DNA from 2 places in the Desulfitobacterium sp. THU1 genome. Region 1 is predicted to be linked to the other one. Evidence: predicted binding sites of a transcription regulator. Region 1 holds the regulator's gene; the other holds the start of a gene.
What was found. The regulator HrcA, encoded in region 1, represses chaperone genes, less so after heat shock. The targets are predictions, from matches to a motif close to TGTTAGCACTCNNNNNNNNNGAGTGCTAACA.
Positions count from the first base shown of each region.

Region 1 (8,863 bases):
ACCTATGCTCGTTACTGCCCTAAACAATAAAGTGGAAGAATTAAAGATTCCGGTGCTTCTTAACACCAAGGCCGATGAAATTCTTATAGATGAAAAGGGTGCTGTTACCGGTGTGAAGGTAAGCGGTGAAGAAGGATCTTATACCATCAACACTAAAGCTGTTGTTCTGGCTACCGGTGGTTTCGGTGCTAATGCAGAAATGGTTACGAAATATAAACCAGCCCTTGAAGGTTTTGCAACAACTAACCATAAGGGTGCTACAGGCGATGGAATTCTGATGGCTGAAAAGATTGGTGCCGATTTTGTCGACATGGATCAAATTCAAACCCATCCAACAGTAAACCCTGATGACCAAACCATGTACACAGAAGGGGTCCGCGGGAACGGTGCTATCCTCGTTAACAAGGAAGGAAAGCGCTTTATCAATGAATTAGAAACCCGTGACGTGGTTTCCGAAGCGATCTTAAAACAAACCGATGGTCAAGCCTATCTCTTATTTGATCAAGAAGTACGTGAGAGCTTAAAGGCTATCGAAGCCTATATCAAGGGCGGCATTATTTTTGAAGCAGATACGATTGAAGGGCTTGCCGAACAAATCGGGGTCGATGCTGCTGCTTTGAAAGAAACTATGGGCAAATATGCTGGCTATCAAGCCTCCGGTAATGACCCGGATTTCGGTCGGGATAGCATGGAGTTCCCTCTTACAAAAGCTAAATATTATGCTGGTTTATGTGCTCCTGCTGTTCACCATACTATGGGTGGAGTTAAGATCAATACAGATGCTCAAGTCATCAATAAAGACGGCAGTCCTATTCCAGGACTCTTCGCTGGTGGTGAAATCACCGGAGGAGTTCATGGCGGAAACCGTTTAGGTGGTAATGCCGTTGCTGATATCGTCATCTTCGGACGTATTGCAGGGTCCGGTGCTCATGCTTATGTTATGGAAAACGGCGGTACTACTGAACCAACCATTCAAGCTGTAGCAAAACCGGCTGAAGCAAAACCAGAAGTTGAAGCAAACTATAAAGATGGCACTTATACAGGTGTTGGCCAAGGTAAGGGTGGCGATATCAATGTAGAAGTTGTCGTAAAAGACGGAGAAGTAGTTGAAATCAATCTAAAGGAACATGCTGAGACAGAAGGTATCTTCGAAAATGCTGAAGAAGGTGTGGTCGGGGATATTATCAGAAAACAAGTCACTGAAGTTGATGCTGTCGGTGGTGCTACTATGACCAGTGAAGGTATCAAGGAAGCTGTAGCGCAGGCTTTACAAGCTGCGAAGTAAGCAGCATATAGTTGATAGTAGAATTAACTATGATTTATTGCCAGAAGTAAATGTGCTATAATTGCTACAAACCGCATAGAAAGAAAGAAGGAGCGAGCTATTGCTTCTTCTTTCTTTAATGGAGGTGTTGGTAATTAGTACAGGATTAGGACGGCCAGCTCATCAGGGGAAGAAACGAATCTTCTCCTTTTTATGCAAGCTTGTTTTGGGTTTTACTGTTTTTTGTTTGATGGCTTTCGGGACAGCCTTCGTACTAATTTTTCATGGACCATTCACTGAATTAAAGGAACTCTATGTGACGACAGCCATGACAACCTATACACATCAGTATTTGGCTCATTGGTTTGTAAGCGATGAAGAAATTGCTGCCATCATGGCAAAGAATAAAGTACCGGAGCCTAAGGTAAACACAGATGAAAAAGCAGTGACAGTCCTTAAGCCACTAGAGAAGGAGAAACCTGCTCTAGAATTCATTGAAGTATCAGGGAAAGGTTATATGGGGTATCTGCTGAAAGTTGGTGATCCACGGCGCGTGCAGTTAGTTGCTACAGAGCAACTGGGCAATCGGGGACTGAAGGTCGCGGAATTTGTGGAGGATCACCAAGCTGTAGCAGGAATTAACGCCGGCGGTTTTTCTGACCCTGGAGGGGTGAGTCATGGAGGAACACCGACCGGAATTCTTATGACCGGCGGAAGAATCATCCATAAGGATCCCTTAGAGACTTATAATTTAATTGGTTTGGATAGAAATGATGTCTTAGTACTAGGTCGCTATACTTTGGAGCAGATAGAAACATTGGGAATTCGCGATGCTGTATCCTTTGCACCTTTTCTCATCGTCAATGGAGAGCCGATGATCAAGGTAGGTGATGGAGGCTGGGGGATTGCACCCCGCACGGCGATCGGGCAAACTCGAGATGGTACGATCCTTCTACTTGTCATCGATGGCAGGCAGCTGGGAAGCATTGGTGCCACCTTGAAGGATGTTCAAGATATACTATTAGAGCATGGGGCGGTGAATGGGGCGAATTTGGATGGAGGTTCTTCTTCAACCATGGTTTACCATGGGGAAGTAAAGAACAAGCCCAGCAGTCAGTATGGACCGCGGGAAGTACCTTCCGCCTTTATCGTTCTTCCGGAAAAAAGCTTTAGTGAGCATTTTCGTTAAAGAAAACCCAGATAGGGAGTTTTTTTGCCTCATTTTCTTGCTGAAATTAATCATTGGCAGTATAATAATTGTTTAGAGTGTATCCTCGAAAAAGATAGTTTTTTTCAGGGAATTACACTGGATTTTGCTGAAATGAGGGGTAAAACTGTGGCACAGGCCTCACAACGAATTAGAAACTTTTCTATCATTGCACATATTGACCATGGTAAGTCCACACTTGCCGACCGTTTAATCGAATATACCGGTGCACTAAGCAAGCGGGAAATGGAAGCCCAAGTCTTGGATAATATGGATCTTGAGCGAGAACGAGGTATCACTATTAAATTACAAACTGTTCGCCTGCAATACCCTGCTAAGGATGGACAGGTTTATGAACTGAATCTTATTGACACCCCGGGACACGTGGATTTTACCTATGAGGTATCCCGTAGTTTGGCCGCCTGTGAAGGTGCGCTTTTAATTGTGGATGCTGCCCAGGGCATTGAAGCCCAAACTTTAGCCAATGTCTATTTAGCTTTGGAAAATAATTTAGAGATCATTCCTGTGATCAACAAAATTGATCTACCCAGTGCTGAACCAGAGCGCGTAAAACAGGAGATTGAGGATGTCATTGGACTAGACGCCAGTGAGGCCATCTTAGCTTCTGCCAAGGCGGGAATAGGAATTGAAGAGATTTTAGAGGCGGTTGTAGCCAAGATTCCACCACCACAGGGTGATGACGCAGCACCTTTAAAGGCTTTGATTTTCGATTCATATTTCGATGCTTATAAAGGCGCCATTTCCTACGTCCGAGTTATGGATGGCCGAGTGGCTAAAGGAACTCAAATCAAGATGATGTCCTCTGGTAAAGTTTTCGATGCTACGGAAGTGGGCATGTTAACCCCAGGATTGAGACCCATGGACGAGATCAAAGCAGGCCAGGTTGGCTATATTGCTGCTAGTATTAAAAACGTCAGAGATACTCAAGTTGGAGATACCATCACTGATGCAGAAAACCCCGCCCTCTATCCGCTGTCAGGATATCGTAAGGCAACCCCAATGGTCTTCTGTGGCCTTTATCCGGTGGACTCCAGTGATTATGGCCGATTGAAGGACGCTTTGGAAAAGCTTCATCTGAATGATTCCAGCTTAGTCTTTGAACCGGAAACATCCAGTGCTCTTGGTTTTGGTTATAGGTGCGGCTTCTTGGGGCTTTTGCACATGGATGTCATTCAAGAGCGACTGGAGCGGGAATATGATTTAAACCTAATTACTACTGCTCCCAGCGTGGTTTATAAAGTTAATAAAACCGATGGCGAGATTATAAATATTGATAACCCCTCCAACCTACCGAAGGTAGATGAGATTGAAAGTATTGAAGAACCTATTGTGAAAGCCACTATTATGGTACCTTCAGAATACGTAGGAGCCATTATGGAACTTAACCAAGAAAAAAGGGGTAATTTCCTTAATATGAATTATCTATCCGCTAACAGGGTCAGTTTAATCTACGAACTTCCCTTAAGCGAGATCGTCTATGATTATTTTGATCAACTGAAATCCCGCACTAAAGGATATGCCTCCTTGGATTATGAATTAGCGGGCTATAAAGCGGCTCAATTGGTTAAGTTGGATGTTCTTCTTAATAATGAATTGGTGGATGCTCTTTCCTTTATCGTGCATAAGGAGAAGTCCTATGCTCGCGGTCGTCGCTTAGTCGAAAAGTTACGGGAGATTATCCCTCGTCAGATGTTTGAGGTGCCGATTCAAGCAGTTATCGGCCAAAAGGTTATCGCACGAGAAACAGTAAAAGCCATGCGGAAAGATGTCTTAGCCAAATGTTACGGAGGGGATATCTCACGTAAACGGAAGCTCTTAGAGAAGCAAAAAGAGGGTAAAAAGCGCATGAAGCAAGTAGGGAGTGTAGAGATTCCTCAGGATGCGTTTATGGCTGTGCTGAAGATCGACGATTAAATAGCGTACACAAACCGGAAGCGAACCAATCATGCAACCCAACGGAGCATGCGGTTCGCTCCCTTATTATCTGGAGAAGGTTGAAGTGTGGCTGATTTGCGTATGGATTGGATATATTTGTTGAAAGTGGCGATTTTTGAGACTGGATGGGCAGATCCTTCCTAAGAAAGAGGTGTAACTATGCCATCCCTTTATGTTCATGTTCCTTTTTGTCTTCGGAAATGCGCTTATTGTGCTTTTTATTCTGTTCCTCTGCAAAGGTCTAAGGTGGAAGAGTATTTACAAGGCCTAGATCAGGAAATTGCCTTGCGGCAAGGGGAGATTCCAGATGAGGTATCTACCCTTTTTATGGGAGGTGGAACTCCTACGGCTTTGAGTGAGGAGGAGCTTGAGACTGTCTTCAGCTTGCTTGAGCCAAGATTTAATTTTTCGGCTTCGGCAGAGAAAACTATGGAAGCTAATCCTGGCACCCTAACAGCGGGAAAGCTTCATATTTTAAAAAACCATGGCATCAACCGGATATCTTTAGGTGTTCAATCCTTTAATGATGCTTTGCTAAAACGAATCGGACGAATTCATAGTGTTGAGGATATCTACGATGGTGTGAACCTGATTCGCGGCGCAGGCTTTCGTAATCTTAATCTGGATTTGATGTTTGGTTTGCCGGGACAGACCTCTGAGGATTGGCAAAAGACCTTAGCAGAGGTAATTACCATCCAGCCTGAGCATTTGTCTATCTATGGATTGATGCTTGAGGAGGATACGCCTCTGGCATTAGACGCGGGTTTGTCAAAGGACCTGCCGGATGATGATGCCCAAGCTGAAATGTATGAATTAGGAAAAGAAATGCTGGGGAGAGCGGGATACATCCATTATGAGACCTCGAATTACGCCTTGCCGGGCCATGAATGTCAGCATAATCTTGGTTATTGGCATGGGGAAGAGTACCTGGGTCTAGGTCCTGGTGCGGTGTCTTGCCTAAAAAATCGTCGCCGGAAAAACTATGAGGATTTGGTGAAGTATCGGGAGAAGCTTGAGCAAGGAGATCTACCTATCGATAGCTTGGAAGATGAAAGCTTGACCAATGATGAGAGAATATCAGAACGGATCATTTTAGGACTGCGCCTTGCCCATGGAATCAATCTTGAGAATTTCAAAAAAGAGTTCAGGGTTGATCTTTTTGAACTTTATCCCACAGTTTTAGAACGTTATATAAGCCAAGGTGTACTACGTATTGAGGAAGGAAAATTTCTCAAAATGTATCCCGAGTTCTGGTTCGTGGCTAATGCGGTGCTGCAAGAATTTGTATGAGTCATCGCAAATCATCTTAAAGCAATTTAAAGTACTTTATAGCATGTCAGATACTTGACAATCGCGAAAGTGAGCGTTACTATAATATCATAAATCGTTAGCACTCATTAAGGTCGAGTGCTAACAACAAAGCGAACGTGGAAAGGCGGTTATGAGTATGCAAATGGACGAGCGAAAGAAGAAAATCCTGAGAGCTATTGTTCAGGATTATGTCAATACAGCTGAGCCAGTCGGTTCCAGGACAATCGCCCGGAAGTTTGACTTAGGTATCTCACCGGCCACGATTCGTAATGAAATGTCCGATATAGAAGATCTGGGATTAATTGAACAGCCCCATACCTCATCAGGTCGCATTCCCTCGGATGCTGGTTATCGGTATTATGTGGATTGCCTGATGGAAAAGACCAAGGTTTCCGAGGATGAAAAAGAAGTTATCGAAAGAGAGACCACACAGCGGATTGCCGAGATTCAAAGCGTCATTTCTCATTCCAGCAAACTTCTTTCTGAGCTCACACATTTGACTAGTATAGTCGTAGGGCCAGACAAAGGTAACAGTGCATTCAGCCAGATGCACTTCCTTCCCTATCAGTCGGGCAAAGCCATTATGGTCGTCGTCAAGGAAAATGGAGTGGTAGAGAATCAGATTGTCGAGATTGGAGAAAATGTAACTGCTGAGGAACTACAAAGAATTGCGAACCTGTTTAATCATAAGATGCGGGGACATTCCATGACGGAAGTAAAACGAGATTTTCTGCATGAAATCTACAACGAACTTTCACGTCAACGCTATCTTATTGATCATGCTTTAGAGCTCCTAACCGCTATTTTAGATAACAAACCTCAAGAGTCAAATAAGGTGTATCTTGGCGGAACACTTAACATGTTAAACCAGCCTGAATTCCAGGATGTTGAAAAGATTAAAAACCTTTTCCAAGTTTTCGAAGAGGGGGATCAGATTAAGCAGTTTTTGCGTCCGAAGCTTGAGGGTATCACGGTTACTATTGGTGGCGAGAATATCATGAAGGAACTTAAAGATTGTAGCGTGATTACTGGGACGTATTGTGTTGAGGGTGAACCGTTGGGTACGATTGGACTTATTGGACCGACAAGAATGGATTATGGTAAGTCGATGGCGATGGTGGAATACATGACAAGAACGCTCACTGAGCTTCTTACCAAGCGACGAAGGAAATAGGAGAGGTGGTTTCAATCATGGTGAATTGGGGCGGGAAAACCCCCCCATCAGCTCAGTCTGGATGGGAAAACAAAGATGGTAGACAAGAACAAACCGACAATCGAAGCGATACTATCGAAGAAATTTTGGGAGCGAATGATGCGGAAGGCAGGGAATCTTTAGGGAATCAAGATATTTCTTTAGAGGAAAAAGTACTTGCCTTGCAGGCAGAACTCGAGCAAAGTAAGAACCAAGCTGAAGAGTATTTTGCGCATTTGCAACGTCTGCAAGCAGACTTTGATAATTATCGTAAACGGACGCAGAAGGAAAAAGACGACTACTTAAAATATGCCTCTGAGCGTGTTGTCGAAGGGTTGCTTCCGGTGCTGGATAATTTCGATAGAGCTATTTTGGCATCTAAAACTAATCAAGATTTTACTTCGTTTGCTCAAGGGGTCGATATGATCTTCAAGCAAATGGAAACGACCTTAGCCAAAGAAGGGCTAGTGGCTATCGAAGCTGTAGGCCAACCCTTTGACCCCAATATGCATGAAGCGGTGCTTCAAGTAGAATCTAATGAGTATCCAGAAAACACGGTTGTTGAGGAATTACAAAAAGGATATTATCTTAAAGAAAAAGTAATACGTCCTAGCATGGTTAAAGTTTCCTGCTAGGTGTAATAAGGAGGAAGTATTGATATGGGTAAAGTGATAGGTATTGATTTAGGAACCACAAACTCCTGCGTAGCGGTTATGGAAGGTGGCGAAGCGGTCGTAATTACGAACGCGGAAGGTAATCGCACAACACCCTCCGTTGTAGGGTTCTCCAAAACAGGCGAGCGTCTGGTTGGCCAAGTGGCCAAACGGCAGGCGGTTTCTAATGCGGATAAAACAGTGCTCTCTGTGAAAAGACATATGGGTACCGATTTCAAAGTGAAGATAGATGATAAGAACTACTCTCCCCAAGAAATTTCGGCCATGATTCTAGGCAAACTGAAAGCAGATGCTGAAGCTTATCTAGGGCAAACCGTTACTGAGGCAGTCATCACTGTACCTGCGTACTTCACCGACGCTCAGCGCCAAGCAACTAAAGATGCCGGAACCATCGCGGGCTTGGAAGTTAAGCGGATTATTAACGAACCTACGGCAGCTGCTTTAGCTTACGGTCTAGATAAGCAAGAGGATCAAACCGTTTTGGTCTTTGACTTAGGCGGTGGAACCTTTGACGTTTCAGTACTTGAACTGAGCCAAGGTATGGTAGAGGTTAAAGCGACCAGTGGGAATAATAAACTTGGTGGGGACGATTTTGACCAACGTCTGATTGATTATATGGTAGCTGAATTTAAGAAGGACCAAGGCGTAGATCTGGGCAAAGACCGTGTTGCTCTGCAACGCTTAAAGGAAGCTGCTGAGAAAGCCAAAATTGAGCTTTCCGGAGTGAGTACCTCCAATGTAAATCTACCCTTTATCACCATGACAGCTGAGGGCCCTGCCCACTTAGATATGAATATTACCAAAGCAAAATTCGAAGAATTGACTGCAGATCTGGTTGAGGCATGCCTTGGACCCACTCGTCAAGCGCTAGCTGATGCCAAATTGTCATGGAGCGATGTTCATCAAGTTATTTTGGTCGGGGGATCCACTCGGATTCCTGCTGTTCAAGACGCCATTAAAAAATTAAGTGGTAAAGAGCCTCATAAAGGGGTTAACCCTGATGAAGTGGTTGCTCTTGGGGCAGCAATTCAAGGTGGAGTTCTTGCAGGTGAAGTGAAGGACATCATCCTCGTTGACGTAACTCCTCTTTCTTTGGGGATTGAGACCTTGGGCGGAGTATTTACACGGATTATAGAGCGGAACACAACTGTTCCTACAACTAAGAGCCAGACCTTCTCTACGGCTGCGGATAGCCAAACATCAGTAGATATCCACGTACTCCAAGGCGAGCGGGAAATGGCTGCCTATAACAAGACGCT
Region 1 covers NZ_JBBWUA010000001.1:474,455-483,317, forward strand. The annotation lists gene AAC978_RS02220 (flavocytochrome c) at 1-1,285, shown strand, start outside; gene AAC978_RS02225 (phosphodiester glycosidase family protein) at 1,404-2,453, shown strand; gene lepA (translation elongation factor 4) at 2,601-4,406, shown strand; gene hemW (radical SAM family heme chaperone HemW) at 4,587-5,717, shown strand; gene hrcA (heat-inducible transcriptional repressor HrcA) at 5,875-6,912, shown strand; gene grpE (nucleotide exchange factor GrpE) at 6,930-7,565, shown strand; gene dnaK (molecular chaperone DnaK) at 7,590-8,863, shown strand, end outside.

Region 2 (8,863 bases), on a different contig from region 1:
GAGTATCCATTCCTACTGACCACGGGCCGTAAGCTGCAACACTACAATATCTCCACCCGTTTTTCAGCGGCGCTGGATGAGCATGCGCCAGAGGAATTGGCTGAGCTTAATCCTAAGGATGCTAAACGATTGGGGATCCAAGACGGTGAAATAGTTAAAGTAGTTTCCCGCCGCGGTGAGGTAGTGACTAAGGTCTGGGTAACCAAACGAGTCCCACCAGGAGTTCTCTTTATGACCCTACATTACAAGGAGTCTCCGACGAATGTCTTGACGAACGGGGCGTATGATAAAGTAACTAAGACCTATGAGTATAAGGTCTGCGGTGTGCGGGTGGAACCACTAAAGCAACCTGCACGATAAGGGAAACTTGCACCAGACAGAGCTCGCTTTGTCTGGTGCTTAGTTGACTTTCCCTCATAGAGGAGGACAAGTCAACGCAAGCAAGCTAGTTTCCTATGTGCGCTGAGAGGATAAAGGAAACTCGCGACAGGCTGAGTTTTAACTCATATTAGGGAATTGACTAATTGACTAGCCCGTATATGGGATAAGTTTACAGGAGTGTCAAGGGTATTCATTCAGTGTATACCCTTGACACTTCTACTTTATAGTAAGGGTTTGCCTGTGTTACAATAAAGACAGATTTAAAGCATTGATAGTGCAAAGGAGACATATGTGATGGGTGCTAATCACGGACAACACCTTTTGCCCATGACTGGAATAATCTTATCTGGAGGTAAAAGTTCCCGCATGGGAAGCAATAAGGCCTTTATCGAATGGGATGGCGTACCACTTATTGAGAGAAGTCTATCTGCATTAAGGATGGTTTTTTCGGAAGTAGTCGTTAGCAGCAATCATCCAGAGTTATACGCTAGCTATGATGTTCAGGTGGTTAAGGATAACTATCCGGATCGGGGTCCTCTTGGAGGTTTAGAAGCTTGTCTAAGAGTAGCCCGCTATGATCATACATTTTTTGTAGCCTGTGATATGCCCTTCTTGAACTCGGAAGTGATTCGTTTCATGGCCAGGGAGATTGACGAAAAGGATATTTTGGCCCCGGAGATAGGTGGAGGATTTTATCCTCTCCATGCCTTCTACCATAAAAGCTGCCTGCCCGTCATTGAAAAGCAGTTAATGGCCAACCGCTTAAGCTTGAGAGACGTTTTTCGTCTGTGTAGCGTTCACTTTCTAAGAGAAGAAGATTTTCGAGACTTTCCAGAGATTCAACTGAATTTAAGTAGCGTCAATACTCCCCAAGAGTGTTTAGCGCTAAAAAAACAACAGATGTCTTGACACAATGGCAAATTTTCTCACAGGGGTATGCTGATAGAATCGCTTTTCACAAATGGAAAAATGGTGTATACTAAATATAAAATATCATTTATAATATGAATCATAGATATAAATCGAATACAAATGTAATAGGAATATAACAATAAGACTAATATAAGAAGAGTTTCTTCTTAATGCTTAATTAAATACGTTTTATGCTCCGAAACTGGTGACCTAAAGTTTTACTATGGTTGACCAGACTGTGTGAAAGCACCGGGTATGACTGGAAACGGTCTTGCCTCCCATTTGGAAAGGAGTCTGTAGTAAATGCGGGATAGTTCCGCGGTTGTACAGACCGTGGAGCTTTTTTTATTTGCTTGTAGGGTAGATAGTAAAAGATGAAGGGTGAGGAAATCTATGCAAGATCAATATCAGCGCAAGATTGAATATTTGAGGATTTCCATTACAGACCGCTGCAACCTACGCTGTCAATATTGCATGCCGGCTGAAGGAGTCCAATGGATTCCCCATGATTCTATTTTGTCCTATGAAGAAATTTTACGCGTTATGCAGATTAGTACTTCTCTTGGATTCAAACGGTTTCGCATCACTGGGGGAGAGCCACTAGTTCGGGCAGGAGTTCTCGACTTTTTGCAAGAAGCATCGCAAATCCCGGGAGTAGAGGATCTAATGATTACAACCAACGGTCTGCTACTTCCGGAAATGGCTGCGGATTTAAAAAAGGCCGGGGTCAGCAGAGTCAATATTAGTCTTGATACCTTCAACCCTGAAAAATTCAGAGAAATAACTCGGGGAGGGGATGTTAACAAAGTCATAGAGGGCATTCATCGTTCCTTAGAGGTTGGTCTTCATCCCGTAAAACTCAATGTTGTGGTAGTGCGCGATCTAAATACCCATGAGCTACCTCGTTTTATGGAATTGGCTCGCGATTATCCGCTCCATGTGCGTTTTATTGAGCTTATGCCGATTGGCGTTAGCTCAGATAAACGTAACGAGTTCGTGTCGATTGATGAGATGAAAGAGAAGCTTGGTCTAGAGGGCCTTAAACCGACTCATGATATTCGAGGTGGTGGTCCTGCAGAATATATCACTTCTGAAGGTTTTAAAGGCAGCATTGGTTTTATCAGTGCTCTAAGCAAACATTTTTGTAACACCTGCAATCGGGTCCGTTTAACACCTGATGGGAAGTTGCGTTTGTGCCTGCATAGCGCGAATGAATTAGATTTTCGCAAATTGCTGAGATCTGACAAGAGTGATGAAGAAGTCAAACAAGCTTTGTCAGAGGCCATTTGGTATAAACCGGCAGAGCATCACATGAATAATGAAGCTTGGCAAGATCAGCGGATCATGTCTCAGATTGGAGGATAATGATGGAGTTAACGCACTTTGATGAAGAAGGTCGGGCAAAGATGGTCGATGTCTCAGATAAGTCGGAGACCATGCGGGTAGCGACAGCTCGAGGTAAGATAGAAATGCAGCCGGAAACTTTGGAAAGAATTCGCTCGGGGCAGATCGCCAAAGGTGATGTTCTAGCGGTAGCCCAAGTGGCTGGAATTATGGCAGCAAAGCAAACGTCTCAGCTTATTCCCATGTGCCACCCTCTAGCTATCACCGGGGCGAAGCTGAACTTTGAGATCGTTCCTCCCAGGACCATCGAAGTTGAAGGGATCGTCAAAGTTACTGGGAAGACGGGGGTCGAGATGGAAGCACTGACGGCAGTCAGTGTAGCGGCCTTGACTATATATGACATGTGCAAAGCCATTGATAAAACGATGGTTATCGGAGAGATTCGCCTTATGGAGAAAACCGGAGGCAAGAGCGGACATTTCGTTCGGAAAGAAGATCATAACGGGTGAAGCTATGAACTCGAGTAAGAATTTGGAGGAAAAGAAAATGGCTAAAATTATTGCAGTATGTACCAGTGAGAAAAAAGGTATGCGAAAGAAAAATGTGGGCGAAGGGGTACTAAAGGTAAACTTCGGGATTGAAGGAGATGCTCATGGTGGAGATTGGCACCGGCAAGTAAGCTTATTGGCGATGGAAAGCATTAAGAAAATGCAAGATATGGGACTTGATGTTGGACCGGGGGATTTCGCTGAAAACCTGACCACAGAGGGGATTGACCTCGTCAGCTTGCCCATTGGCACGAAAGTCAAGATCGGCGAGTCCGGTGTTGGGGAAGTGACTCAGATCGGGAAAGAGTGCCATACTCGATGTGCTATCTACTATCAAGCAGGTGACTGTGTTATGCCTAAGGAAGGAATCTTTATCCGTGTTTTAGAAGGTGGACCGATTAGTGTCGGAGATGTCGTAGAGGTGATGGAGTAATGTTAAGAGTCGGGGTCATTACCGCTAGCGATAAAGGCTCGCAAGGTCAGAGAGAGGATCTTTCCGGAGCTGTTTTGAAAGATCTCGTCAAAGAAATCGGCGGAGAGGTAGTTTTGTATACCATCGTTCCAGATGACCAAGAAATTTTGGCACAGACTATGAAAGAATGGGTAGATGTGAATGGTTTAGATCTTATTCTAACCACAGGTGGCACAGGCTTCTCTTTGCGTGACGTTACTCCGGAAGCCACCATTTCTATCTCTGATCGTCTGGTTCCAGGAATTGCCGAAGTAATGCGTTATGAAAGCTACAAAATCACTCCGAAGGCTATGTTAAGCCGTGCCGTTGCTGTCTTACGCAAGAAGACATTAATCATCAATATGCCAGGCTCCCCTAAAGCGGTTAAAGAGTGTTGGGCAGCCCTTGTTCCAGCTTTGCCACATGGAATCCAGATTCTTAAAGGCGAAGCTAGCGAGTGTGCAACTCCTTCACAATAATTAAAGATTGAATTGACACTCAAAAGTTGCAAAGTAAGGACTTCGAAATCAAACTAAATGTGCATGCTTGTCACCCCTGTACAAACCCTGCGTATTCTATAGTAAGCAGGTGGAAACGGGGTGATTTTGTTTTGAAAGCCATTGCTTTTATTGATTACGAAAATATATGGACAGGACTCTTTGAACAAGGGTATGAATTAACACCCGAAATTCTCATGGGTTCCATTCAACTTTATGTTGAAAAAAATAGCTATGAGCTATCGGCTATTTATCTATATGCTAATTTTGATCGCGAGGAATTCTGGCGAACTCAGACTCTCTTTGAAAAAAATAATGTCTATACACGTCATATTTATGGAAAGAACAGTTTTTCTAGTACCCTGCTACGGCGAAATGCTGCAGATATAGAACTAATTCTGGAGGCCCAAGAAATCCTATTGACTCGCACCTCTGCCTTTGATGTTATTCTCCTTTTGACAGGGGATGGAGATTTTTTACCACTGGTAAGAAAAATAAAAGCTTGGGGGAAAGAGGTGAAGGTCATTGGTGCCAACGGAAACATGCACCACGATCTGCAGATGTTTAGTGATTATGGGGAACTCTCTAGTGAATTTCTCACTCAGGCAAAACCTTTTATAAATAACGCTGATGAAGATATTAAGCAAGGAATCCTGATTCTTGCAAATCTACAGTTAAGCATGAGGTATATTGCTTCCACCAAAGCGCGGACCGCCTTAGCAGAGCACTTAGGAGCAACTGCATTACAGGTGAAGGACTTCATTCGCTATTTCTTAAATGAAAGGATTCTCTTTGAACGAGAATATGCCGACTCAAATTTGAAAATAGGAAAAACTAAGATCTATCTTTTAAATCTGGAACACGACCTTGTTCAAAATGTTTTAGGTTCATCCTTAGTAGAGATACGCAAACGTTATGAAAAGCTAAGTAACTAAATCCAGTGGAGTAAATATGAAGAGGATATCCGATTGCCAATCGGATGTTCTCTCTTTTTGTGGGTGTTTTTACCAAAATTATGAATAAATAATCTGGGGTCTGGTCAATATACTCTTTAGTGATTGCAAGCCGAAGGGATGGATTCTGTCAATTTTAGAGCAAGGCAATAAGGGGTAGATAATGCGAGAAAAATAAAGATATTCGCGCGTAAATCTGCAATAAACCCTTCTGGCAGGATTTGATTTCTTCATCAACCTTGCATATTATTATAGTATGATGTTAGCACTCAACAGGAATGAGTGCTAACAATTACAAAAATATTTAGTTCTTAAGGAGGGACTTTCTTCAATGAACATCAAACCTCTAGCTGACCGGGTAGTCATCAAAGCACTCCCCATGGAAGAAAAGACAAAAAGCGGAATCATCATGCCAGATACGGCTAAGGAAAAACCTCAAGAAGGTGAAATCGTCGCAGTAGGACCTGGTAAAGTGGAAAAAGGAGAACGCGTTGCCTTAGATGTTAAAGTCGGTGATCGCGTTATTTATTCCAAATATGCCGGTACTGAAGTCAAGTATGACGGTCAAGAGTATCTCATTCTTAAAGAAAATGACATCTTAGCGGTAATTGGCTAACGTATATCTTGTTACTCACTTATGGATTGAAAATGTAAATACTTACTTATGACTGACTTTATCGACTTATTAGTTTAGATTATTAAGGAGGAACTTTAAAGTGGCAAAACAAATCATTTTTAATGAAGAAGCTCGCCATGCCTTAGAACGTGGTGTCAATGCTTTGGCTGAAGCTGTTCGTATCACACTCGGACCTAAAGGTCGCAATGTTGTATTAGATAAAAAATTCGGTGCGCCCCTAATTACCAATGACGGTGTGACCATTGCTCGGGAGATCGAGTTAGAAGATTCTTTTGAAAATATGGGAGCGCAACTTGTCAAAGAAGTTGCGACCAAAACCAATGATGTTGCCGGGGACGGAACCACCACAGCGACAGTTTTAGCTCAAGCCATTATTCGTGAGGGCTTGAAAAACGTAGCTGCCGGTGCAAATCCCATGGGAATTAAGCGCGGGATTGAGCAAGCTGTTGAATCTATTGTTAATGATATTAAAACTAATGCTAAACCAATTGAAAGCAAAGAAGCTATTGCCCAAGTTGCTTCCATCTCTGCCGGAGATAACACCATCGGTGCTCTTATCTCTGACGCTATGGAGAAGGTCGGCAAAGACGGCGTAATCACAGTAGAAGAAGCCAAAGGAATGACCACTGAATTACAAGTTGTTGAAGGTATGCAATTTGATCGTGGTTACATCTCCGCATACATGATTACTGATACCGACAAGATGGAAGCTGTTCTAAATGATCCTTTCATCTTAATCACTGATAAAAAGATTGGCGCAATTGCCGATATTCTCCCTGTTCTTGAGAAAGTCGTTCAAGCGGGCCGTCAATTGGTGATTATTGCAGAAGATATCGAAGGTGAAGCATTAGCAACCCTCGTTCTCAATAAACTACGCGGAACCTTTACCTGCGTTGCTGTAAAAGCTCCTGGCTTCGGTGATCGCCGCAAAGCAATGCTGGAAGATATCGCCGTTCTTACCGGTGGTACAGTCATCACCGAGGATCTTGGTCTGAAACTAGAAAACACTACCGTCGATATGTTGGGACGTGCTCGTCAAGTTCGTGTTACAAAAGAAGAAACTACAATTGTTGAAGGCACTGGTTCCCAAGATAACATTAAGGGACGCGTCGAAGCCCTTAAAAAACAAATCGATGAAACTACTTCCGATTTTGATCGGGAAAAACTACAAGAACGCTTGGCTAAATTAGCCGGTGGCGTTGCCGTAATTCAAGTCGGTGCTGCTACTGAAGTTGAAATGAAAGAAAAGAAACTCCGCATTGAAGATGCTTTAGCTGCTACTCGCGCCGCAGTTGAAGAAGGAATCGTCTCTGGCGGTGGTACTACTTTAGTGGATGCTGCTCAAGCGTTAGATAGCCTCCAATTGGTAGGAGACGAAAAGACCGGTGTAGCCATCGTTCGTCGTGCCCTTGAAGAACCTCTCCGTCAAATTGCGAACAATGCCGGTTTTGAAGGTTCGATCGTCGTTGAGAAGGTCCGCAATGCTGGACGTGGTGTTGGTTTCAACGCACTCACCGAGGAATATGAAGATATGATTGCTGCCGGAATCGTTGACCCTGCGAAGGTAACACGTTCTGCTCTACAAAACGCTGCTTCCATCGCGGCTATGCTATTGACCACAGAGTGCCTGATTTCTGATATCCCATCCAAAGATAACGGTGCTGCTGCTATGGCTGGTATGGGTGGCATGGGCGGAATGGGCGGCATGATGTAGTCCATAGGGTAAACATTTTTCCATAGAAAATATCCATACACTAGACTGGTATGGACAGGATTAGAGGCTTCTCATGAGTTCGGTGAACTTATGGGAGGCCTCTTTTTTAGTTTTGATGGTATTCACACAGACGAGTCTTGTTGCTTTGCGTCCCAAAAAGTGTGCCTTTTAAGCTTTATAATATCATGTGAAAATCCTATAGATAAACCTAATTAAAGCTGCAATAAATCGCATGATAGCTGGTAGAGGAGAAGCTACTACTAAAGCTTTGCTATACAAATTGTTTCACCTCCCCGAATTTGCATGGGTATTGTCTGATATAGAGTATTCAAACATGTCCAAGAATGTGAACGCCTTGTTTGCCATAGAGATAGAACTTCTCCATTAAGAGAATAAAATATTTAATATTGTACATTAATACCTATGGAAAACTATTTCAAGGAGGTCTACCTATGACTGTAATGGACAAAGTTCAATCCGCTGCTCGTGCAACTGTGCAAGGCATGATAGATCGGGAACCAGTTAATTATCTTGAGGGTGGAGCAATTTACGGTATAATCTCACAAGGGCGGCACAATTTATCTTCCCTGGAGATAATGTATAACCATGCCCAAGATTCTGAACTGAAAGAACGCATTCTAGAAGCTATGGAAAAACTCACTAGACCCTTAATCGAAGAATGTGAAGGTCTGTTGAAAGAATGCAATGCGGAGGTGCCTCAATTTCACTTCACCAATCACCAATTACAGAAGGGGAATCTGAATATTCCCGAGGATGCGAGAATGACCGATATGGAAATTGCAGCAGCAATCGGAACAATGGCCAAAGCGGCTCAGATCAATATCCTAGCTGCATTGCAAAGCTCCTACCAATTGCATATCGGAATGATGTTCCGCAGATTCCTTGATGAAAGCTTAGATTGGAACTATCGCATCTTGCAATTGATGATTAATAGAGGTTGGCTACCTCATGTTGCAAAAATAAAACATTGATATAATTTGAAAAGCAGGAGGGTCGTAATGTCTTCAAACCCTCCTGCTTTTTTTATTTTCTACTTTTCCACACCAAAGACCTCATTAACAAATGATTGGACAGATTTATTAATTCTTTCTAGGGATTCAGCGAATCTATTCGCGGACTTATCCAGATCAATCCTCATTTCACTGATTCGTACCAAGAAATTATTGAAGTATCCTGCGACGCTATTATTGCTTGTTTCATCGTTATGAAGTTCTGTTTGAATATCTTCCGGTGCCACACTGACAAAGGTGATGAGATTAAGAGGGACCTGAGCTGTAGAGCGTAATTCTTCAAGTGGAGATCCTGAATCAGAAAAGATTTGAGCATTGTCTATGATTACTAAATTGTTTTGAATACTTGTCAGGCAACCTATCCAATAACCTTCTTGCATATCAATCTGCAGGCG
Region 2 covers NZ_JBBWUA010000004.1:170,884-179,746, forward strand. The annotation lists gene fdhF (formate dehydrogenase subunit alpha) at 1-360, shown strand, start outside; gene mobA (molybdenum cofactor guanylyltransferase) at 676-1,290, shown strand; molybdenum cofactor riboswitch at 1,476-1,600, shown strand; gene moaA (GTP 3',8-cyclase MoaA) at 1,687-2,658, shown strand; gene moaC (cyclic pyranopterin monophosphate synthase MoaC) at 2,661-3,146, shown strand; gene AAC978_RS05965 (MOSC domain-containing protein) at 3,184-3,618, shown strand; gene AAC978_RS05970 (MogA/MoaB family molybdenum cofactor biosynthesis protein) at 3,618-4,115, shown strand; gene AAC978_RS05975 (NYN domain-containing protein) at 4,247-5,068, shown strand; gene groES (co-chaperone GroES) at 5,418-5,702, shown strand; gene groL (chaperonin GroEL) at 5,803-7,437, shown strand; gene AAC978_RS05990 (DUF3231 family protein) at 7,890-8,429, shown strand; gene AAC978_RS05995 (hypothetical protein) at 8,489-8,863, opposite strand, start outside.
Region 2: a site for HrcA is predicted at 5,347-5,377, ahead of groES (co-chaperone GroES). Genes of this name have one in related genera too.